Regions from separate parts of the Paenibacillus sp. SJS-P3 genome, predicted to be linked through region 2. Evidence: a T-box and tRNA genes for the amino acid it is inferred to sense, from the RefSeq annotation. Region 2 holds a T-box; the other holds one or more tRNA genes.
What was found. A T-box is a leader RNA that pairs with one kind of tRNA and senses whether it is charged. The one in region 2 lies ahead of leuS (leucine--tRNA ligase), so its partner is inferred to be a tRNA-Leu.
Positions count from the first base shown of each region.

Region 1: it encodes a tRNA-Leu, which carries the amino acid that the T-box ahead of leuS (leucine--tRNA ligase) is inferred to sense. The anticodon was not compared.

Region 1 is NZ_CM160043.1:1,945,963-1,950,380, forward strand. It holds gene AC06G8_RS08760 (carbohydrate ABC transporter permease) at 1-713, shown strand, start outside; gene AC06G8_RS08765 (DUF6530 family protein) at 1,070-1,549, shown strand; gene AC06G8_RS08770 (GIY-YIG nuclease family protein) at 1,576-1,962, shown strand; tRNA gene AC06G8_RS08775 (tRNA-Leu) at 2,116-2,199, shown strand; gene AC06G8_RS08780 (divergent polysaccharide deacetylase family protein) at 2,617-3,405, shown strand; gene AC06G8_RS08785 (N-acetylmuramoyl-L-alanine amidase) at 3,370-4,086, opposite strand; gene AC06G8_RS08790 (YqzE family protein) at 4,211-4,402, shown strand.
Region 2 is NZ_CM160043.1:3,237,377-3,241,794, reverse strand. It holds gene AC06G8_RS14945 (GH36-type glycosyl hydrolase domain-containing protein) at 1-1,398, shown strand, start outside; gene AC06G8_RS14940 (LacI family DNA-binding transcriptional regulator) at 1,478-2,470, shown strand; T-box leader at 2,527-2,768, shown strand; gene leuS (leucine--tRNA ligase) at 2,836-4,418, shown strand, end outside.

The sequences.
Region 1 (4,418 bases), 1.3 Mb from region 2:
TGACGCAAGGGAGGCTGCTGCCAGGCAGCCATCTGATCGTGAACATGCGGAATCTGTTCGATCAATACGATGTCGTGACCGCGCTGGCCAATTCCGCCAAAGTCTCGCTGACGACCACATTCCTGGCGCTTGTCATCGGCTCTCTGGCCGGATACGGGTTCGAGGTCTATCGCAGCAGAGCAAAAGATATCGTCTTCAATATTCTGCTGCTGTCCATGATGATTCCTTTTGCCGCGCTGATGGTTCCGCTGTACCGGATTTTCGCCGCCGTCTCCCGCAGCGTACCCTTCATCGGAATCAATACAGCCGCCGCCGTCGTGCTGCCGACGATGACAACCGCTTTCCTGATCTTCTTCTTCCGCCAGAGCACCAAGATGTTTCCGCGCGATCTGCTGGAAGCGGGGAGGATCGACGGAGTGAGCGAGCTGGGGCTGTTCCTCCGCATCTTCGTCCCGACGATGAGAACCACCTACGCCGCAGCGGCGATCATCACGTTCATGTCCAGCTGGAACAACTATCTGTGGCCATTGATCGTGCTTCAATCGGAGGATACTCGGACCATTCCTCTGCTCATCTCCAATCTCGGCTCAAGTTATACTCCGGATTACGGAGTCATCATGATGGCCATCGTCATCGGCACCCTGCCGACCGCGCTCGTCTTCTTCCTGATGCAAAAGCATTTCGTGGCGGGCATGACGGGTTCCGTCAAATAACCGGAATCAGACGGCAACAGTAGAACATTTGCAATCGCATCGCTGTTCCCGATAGGCCTTCGAAGATTTTAGGCGGATGGGGGAAAGAGACCGCAAGAAAGGGGAACTTGGTTCCCATTCTTGCGGTTTTTTCGTTTGTACGCTTGCAAGCGAGAGCGGCCTTGGCTGGCTGCAGAAGGTCGGGAAAAGAAAAGGCTCGGAGAACGGAGGCATCCGAAGTACGTGCCGACATGGTCCTCCCTTGACTGCGGATGCTCGCGACGATATGATGAGGTGAGAAGTAAATTAGTAATTCAGTAATTTATTAACTTAGTAATTCATCGTTTCGAGCACATCTTTCTTTTGGAGGATTTAGAATGAAAATTCCAACTACGCTCAAGCATAAACCGGTCCTTACGGTTGAGAACTATGTCAATGTCGATGGACGCCAGGCCGGCCATTCGGATGCGAAAGGCTTGTCGCTTGGCCTTGCCCAATGGAATGACCGCGGAAAGGTCGACATTTCGGCAAAAGTATGGCGCTACACGGGAGAGAAATGGTCCCGGCAATCGGAGGAGCTCCCTCTGCACAGAGTGCTGGATCTGGCGATTCTTGTTGCGAGCGGCATGGCTCACTTCCGCGAAGCCTACCAGCATCCCAAGCTGTACGATCCGGCAAACCCTGTGATCGACCGGATCGGCCTCCAGGGAGATGCCATGACGGTAGCCGTATGTACGGATAATGACAAGCTCGACGAGGACATCCAGCTGTTCAGCCAGGCACTGAGCGATGATGGAGAGCTGATCGGAGAGAGGCTGCGCACGCTTTCGCGCATTCTGGCGGAGATGGGCTATTGATTTGAATCTGAAGAGGAGGGATTGGGATGGCGCTGGACAAGCAAAGCAAGAAGGAGCTCGCCGCCTCCTACAAGCAATCGTTCCGCCCGATGGGCGTTTATCAGATCCGGAACAAGGAAAACGGAAAAGTGCTTGTATGCGGCAGCATGGATCTGCCCGGAGCGAAGAACCGGCTGGATTTTTTCAAGAGCACGGGGATGAATACGCTGCATGAATTGAAGAGCGATTGGAAGGCTTACGGAGCGGAGAGCTTTGTCTTCGAGGAGCTGGACCAGATCAAGCCGAGAGAAGAGTACGCCGGAGATCCCGAGGAGCTGAAGGCCTATCAGGCCGAAGTGGATGCGCTTCTGGAGCTGTGGATCGAAAAGCTGCAGCCTTACGGCGACAACGGATACAACAAGCCCAAGCGGTAAGGCAGCCTGCGTATTGCTGCGGAACGGAAAATTAAAGCAAGCTCCCGAAAGCTGCTGAGTCGGCAATCTAAATCAATTAAAATCAAACTAAAAAATAGACAGGAAAGGGTTGACATCACTTTCTTCTTCGTGTTATATTATTTCTTGTGATTCGCGGTCATGGCGGAATTGGCAGACGCGCTAGATTCAGGTTCTAGTGTCAGCAATGACGTGGAGGTTCAAGTCCTCTTGACCGCATTAATTAACAATGCAAGAGCTCTTGAATTTGTCCTGGCGACGATTCAGGAGTTTTTTGTATTGTTGGGATTTGTAACGCGTTGCTCATGACTTGAGCTGACGAAATCTTTGAGCTGCAGTCAAGATGAGCAAGCTGTGGCGAAGATCATGGAAGCGAATGTGCCTAATGCTTGGCAAATTGCACGAGTCTCCGAGTTTCGCAAACGTCCCAATTCGACTGCTTTTTCGACTCCTTACGGGAAGCCTTGCGGCTCGTTTCGTTCAGAAAGCGCAGATAAGATTCAGCGCCGATGCCCAGGCTGATTCTGAAAAAGGCATGGGGGCGGCTTCCAGGATGGAGCAGGCCATTTTTCTCCTTACATAAAACGCATCCCTTCTCTGCAAAATGAAGGAGAAACCTTCAGGGGGTGCAGATCAATGAGGAACGCAATCTGGAAAGCCGCGGCGGCCGGCATGCTTGTAATCGGGCTCTTGCCGCAGCAGCATGTGTCGGCGAATTCACCGCATCGGGTTGCCGTCGTCATTGACGACTTCGGCAACAACATGAAGGGCACCGAGGAGATGTTCAAGCTGCCGGTACCGATTACGGCCGCGATCATGCCCTTCATGCCTTCCACGCATGCCGACGCCGAGAAGGCGCATCGCCTCGGCCTGGATGTCATTGTCCATATGCCGATGGAACCGAACAAGGGCAAGCCGGAGTGGCTGGGGCCGGGAGCGCTGTTCAGCAGCATGACTGATGATCAGGTTCGCCTCGCGGTGCAGAAGGCGATCGACGATGTGCCTCATGCGGCCGGCATGAACAACCATATGGGCAGCAAGATTACGGCTGATGAACGCATCATGCGGATCGTCCTGCAGGTATGCAAGGAGCGGGAGCTGTTTTTCCTGGACAGCCGGACGACATTCAAGACGGTCGTTCCGAAAGTCGCGGCTGAGATCGGGGTACCCGTCCTGCGCAATGACGTCTTCCTGGACGATGTATACGAAGCCGGCCATATCGCCAGACAAGTCGACAAATTGAAAAAGCTGTCCGCCGGCCAGGCGGACAGCATCACGATCGGGCATGTCGGCACTCCGGGCCTCATGACCTCGGGAGCGTTGTCCCGGGCAGCTGCCGGAATGTCGGGCACGACCCGGTTCGTCCGGCTGTCCGAGCTTGTTCCGGCCTCAGCGGAAGAGCAGCTTATATTGCCGAAGCCCTGACGCGACGGCTTCGGCTACCTGCTCCTGGCCTTTCTGCGAAGTCAGCATGGACCTGTCCCCATCATTGCTGATGAATCCCATTTCCACGATGACGGCAGGTTGTTTGACCGTATTGAGCAAATAGAATGGGCTGCCCGCACGGGGCAGCTCATTCGTTTTTTGCTGCCGGTTCAAGGAGTCCTGAATGCATAAGGCCAGCAGCACGCTTTCGCCGCGCTCTTGATGAAGCACGACCGGTCCGCGCGCACCGGCTCTGCGGGACCAGTTCACATGCAGGCTGACGAGCAGGCCGGTGTGGATTTCCTCCGTCAGCTGCCGCCGCTGGGACAAATCCCGCTGATGACGGGACCGGCTCGGATGCCAGCGGTTCTCCTCGCTGAGCGCGTAGTCGGAGCTGCGGTTCAAGACGGCACTGATCCCTTTTTGCTGCAGGCTCGCCAGCAGTTTTTTGCCGACAGCGAGATTGATGTTCTTCTCCAGCACATCCTCGTGGGAAGTTCCGCCGTCGATGCCTCCGTGGCCGGCGTCGATGAGAACTTCGGCATAGGGGAGAGCTCCTTTGTACCTGGGGCCGGCAGGATCGGAATCCGACGAGTCGTGAAGGGTCCCGGCTGCCGCTGTGCCCGGTTGGAGAACCAGGGCTGCCGCAAGCGCCGCGGCTGCGAACCATCGCAAATCCATTTGCAATCCTCCATAAGGCAAAGTTGTCCGAACCTTTATACTTTGCCGCAATCAGGCAGGACTATTCCCGTTTGCGCCAAGAAGTTATCGGACATACTAAGCGCATAAAGAGGAGGCGACAACGATGGACCCCGAAGATTGGATCAAATACATGACCGAGAAGCTGGTTGTCTATGTGGAAACGCCCCGTGAAGTGCGCAAGCAGAAGCGCAGCGATCATAAGCAGGCCAAGGAGCCTTGGTTGACGCGCTGGTTCGGCGTCCCTGGCATGAGCATGCTGATCTGGTTCAGACTGCTCCGCCGCAAGGAGGGATGATCGCCGCTTCGGCAGA
Region 2 (4,418 bases):
GAAACGGTGCGCCGCATATTGCTGACGGTATTTTCCCATCAATATGAGGATACAGGCAATTGGCCGCAATGGTTCATGTTCGACAGGTATTACAAGATCCAGGGAGAAGAAAGCCATGGCGATATCATCGTGTGGCCGCTCAAAGCATTGGGCGATTACTTGAACGCAACGAAGGACTACAGCATTCTGGAGGAGCTCGTGCCGTACATGGACCGCCATGCGTTCGAATTCACCGATGAGAAGGCTCCGATCCTTGCGCATCTCCTCAAGGAAATCGAGTACATCAAGGAGCATTTTCTGCACGGGACGCACTTGTCGGCTTACGGAGACGGGGATTGGGACGATACGCTCCAGCCTGCCAACGCGCAGCTGAAGCAATTCATGGTCAGCAGCTGGACGGTCGCTTTGACCTACCAGGCGTTCACCCGCTTGTCTGCCGCCTTCATGGAATGCGATGCGGCAATGGCGGACGAGCTGCGCGGGATCGCCGCTTCGATTCAGGCCGACTTCCAGCGTTACATGCTTCCGACAGGCGTTATTCCCGGATTTCTGTACATGGAGGAGCCGGGGCAGCCGGAGCTTATGCTGCATCCCGAGGATACGAAGACCGGCATCCGCTACAGGCTGCTGCCCATGACGCGCAGCATGATCGGAGAGCTGCTGACCAAGGAACAGGCGGAGGCCCATTATGCGCTCATCAAAGAGAAGCTGCATGACCCCGACGGCGTCCGGCTGATGGATCGTCCCGCCGCATACACAGGCGGTGTCAGCAACCGCTTCAAGCGTGCCGAACAGGCCGCTAATTTCGGGAGGGAAGTGGGACTGCAGTACGTGCACGCCCACATCCGCTTTGTCGAAGCGATGGCCAAGCTGGGCCATGCGGATGAAGCCTGGCAAGGGCTGCACAGGATCAATCCGGTCGGGCTTCGCGACTATGTAGCCAACGCGGATCTGCGCCAGAGCAATGCCTACTTCAGCAGCTCGGACGGCAAGTTCAACGACCGCTACGAGGCTCAGGAACGATTTGAAGAACTCAAGCAAGGGAAGGTTTTGGTGAAAGGCGGCTGGAGAATATACTCCAGCGGACCAGGCATTTATATGAATCAGCTGATCTCCAATTGTCTGGGCATCCGCATGGAAGGCGGGGATCTGGTCATCGACCCCGTATTGCCGGTCCATTTGGACGGGCTGCATTTCTGCTACCGGGTTTACGATCTGCCGGTTGAATTCGTCTATCATCTGGGCAGCAAGCAGGCTGGCTTGATCCTGGTGAACGGGGTGGCTATGCCTAGCCGAGAGCAAGCGAACCGTTACCGTCAGGGCGGCTCGAGGCTGAGCCGGGAGCAGATCCTGCCGCTTCTGAAGTCAGAGGGGAACAGGATCGAAATCCATACGTGATCGAATATCCAGCTGAAAGCTCGACCGTCCGTTGGACAGCAGAGATCCAAGGGATGATGACAGGGAAGGGGGCATGCATGTGGCAAATATCAAAGATATCGCCAAACGAGCAGGGGTATCCATATCGACGGTCTCCTATGCGCTCAACGGAAGCCCGAAGGTCACGGCTGAGACTTCTGCCCGGATACTAGGTATAGCCAAGGAGCTGCAGTACACTCCCAACGCAGCTGCCCGCAACTTGAAGAAGCAGGAAAGCAAAGTGGTCGGCGTTTTTCTAAGCGACTTCAACGGAGCTTTTTACGGCGAACTGCTGCAAGGGATGAAGGAAGGCTTGAAGCAGAGCGGCTACGATCTTGTCGCTTGCAGCGGCAAGCAGTCGCATCGGCTGCTCCCGCAGCGAATGATCGACGGCGCCATCGTCCTGGACGAGTCCTTCTCGAGCGAAGAGCTGCTCAAGTATGCGGATATGGGCCATAAATTGGTTGTTCTGGACCGGGATCTGAACCACCCCAATGTCAATCAGGTGCTCCTTGACAACAAAGCCGGAGCAAGGCTTGCCGTCGAGCATCTCATCGAGCTCGGCCATCGCAAGCTGTATGTGGTGACGGGGCCGAAGGGCTCGTTCGATTCCAGGCAGCGCTTGCAGGCAGTCAAGCAGGTGGTGGACCGGAATCCGCATATTCAGTACATTGAAATCGAAGGGGATTTCAAAAAAGCTTCCGGAGCGCTTGCCGGCCTTCAAATCGCCCAGCGATTCACCGAACCGGCGGCCGTCTTCTGCTTGAACGACGAGATGGCGATCGGAATGTACGAATATTTGACGACGACGGACATCCGGGTCGGGAGGGATATCAGCCTGATCGGCTTCGACAACATCGAAGTATCCCAGTACACGCAGCCGCGCCTGGCTACAATCGACTATTCGAAGCAAAATTGGGGGTGGCTTTCCTCCGAACAGCTTCTTAAGCTTATTGCAGGCGAGTATGTTGAGCATGAACGCATTTACGTCACTCTCATGAAAGGCGGCTCGATGGGGCCGGCCCTGAGCTCCAGCTTCACAGAGCCTTCCTGAGCCGCGCATTCTTGACTCCCGGTCTGCAATCCACTATAATCGGACTTAAATTAGCCATATTGGCGTTGAAGAGGAGCAGTAAGCCGCATCGCGTGGACTTAGAGAGCCGGCATCAGTTGGTGCAAGCCGGACCCGCAGCGTGCCGAATCTCGCCTCGGAGCCGCAAGGTCAATTCCGGATTCGGAGCAGCCTTGCCGCATGGCCCGCGTTAAGGGCTTCATGAGTGGGTGTCCGCGGCAAAGCATGCCGGGCGCCAACTAGGGTGGTACCACGGGAATTCAAACCTCTCGTCCCTAGCGATTAATCGCTGGGACGGGAGGTTTTTTGCGTTTGCGCCCCCGCACAATGAACAGGAGGCATAGGCCATGAGTCAGGAAAGAATCGAAGGACAAGGCTACAACCCCCAGCAGCTGGAGCCGAAGTGGCAGCAGCATTGGGATGAGCATAAGACGTTCCGCACGGAGGAGGACTCGGTCAAGCCGAAATTCTTTGCGCTGGACATGTTTCCATATCCATCGGGGGCGGGCCTGCATGTAGGCCATCCGGAAGGCTTCACGGCGACGGATATTATTTCCCGCTACAAAAGAATGAAAGGATACAACGTGCTGCATCCGATGGGCTGGGACGCCTTCGGCCTGCCGGCAGAGCAGCATGCTCTCGATACCGGCGAGCACCCGCGCGACATCACGGTGAAGAACATCAACAACTTCCGCCGCCAGATCAAGTCGCTCGGCTTCTCGTACGACTGGGACCGCGAGATCAGCACGACCGATCCGGACTACTACAAGTGGACGCAGTGGATTTTCATCCAGCTCTACAAGAAAGGCCTCGCTTACGTCGCGGAGGTGCCGGTCAACTGGTGTCCGGCTCTGGGCACGGTGCTGGCGAACGAGGAAGTCATCAACGGCCTCAGCGAGCGCGGAAACCATCCGGTCATCCGCAAGCCGATGCGCCAGTGGGTGCTGAGAATTACCGAGTATGCCGAGCGCCTGCTCGAAGATCTGGAGGAGCTGGACTGGTCGGAAAGCATCAAGGACATGCAGCGCAACTGGATCGGCAAATCCGTAGGCGCCGAGGTCGCGTTTGCGGTCGACGGCTCCGACGCGGAGATCCAGGTGTTCACGACCCGTCCGGACACGCTGTTCGGCGCGACCTACTGCGTGCTGGCTCCGGAGCATGAGCTGGTGGACTCCATCACATCGCAGGAACAGAAGGCGGCGGTCGCCGACTATCGCGAAGCGGCTTCCCGCAAGAGCGATCTCGAGCGCACCGATCTGGCCAAGGACAAATCCGGCGTCTTCACGGGAGCTTACGCGGTCAATCCGGTCAGCGGAGCCAAGGTACCGGTCTGGATCGCGGATTATGTCCTGGCCGGCTACGGCACGGGAGCGATCATGGCCGTGCCGGGCCATGACCAGCGGGACTGGGAATTCGCCAAGCTGTTCGACCTGCCGATCATCGAGGTCGTGCAGGGCGGCAACGTCGAGGAAGAAGCCTTCTCCGGCGATGGACCGCATGTGAACTCTGATTTTCTCGACGGCCTGTCCAACAGCGAAGGCATCGCAGCCATGATCAGCCGTCTGGAAGAGACGGGCAAAGGCCGCGGCAAAACGACGTACCGGCTGCGCGACTGGCTGTTCAGCCGCCAGCGCTACTGGGGCGAGCCGATCCCGATCCTCCATCTGGAGGACGGCTCAATGAAGCCGGTTCCGGAGGATCAGCTGCCGGTGCTGCTGCCGGACGTGGAGGCGATCAAGCCTTCGGGAACGGGAGAATCTCCGCTCGCCAACGTTACGGATTGGGTCAACACGACCGATCCGGAGACCGGCCTGCCGGCTCGCCGCGAGACGAACACGATGCCGCAATGGGCCGGAAGCTGCTGGTACTACCTGCGCTTCATCGATCCGAAGAACGATCAGCAGTTCTGCTCGCCCGAAAAACAGAAGGA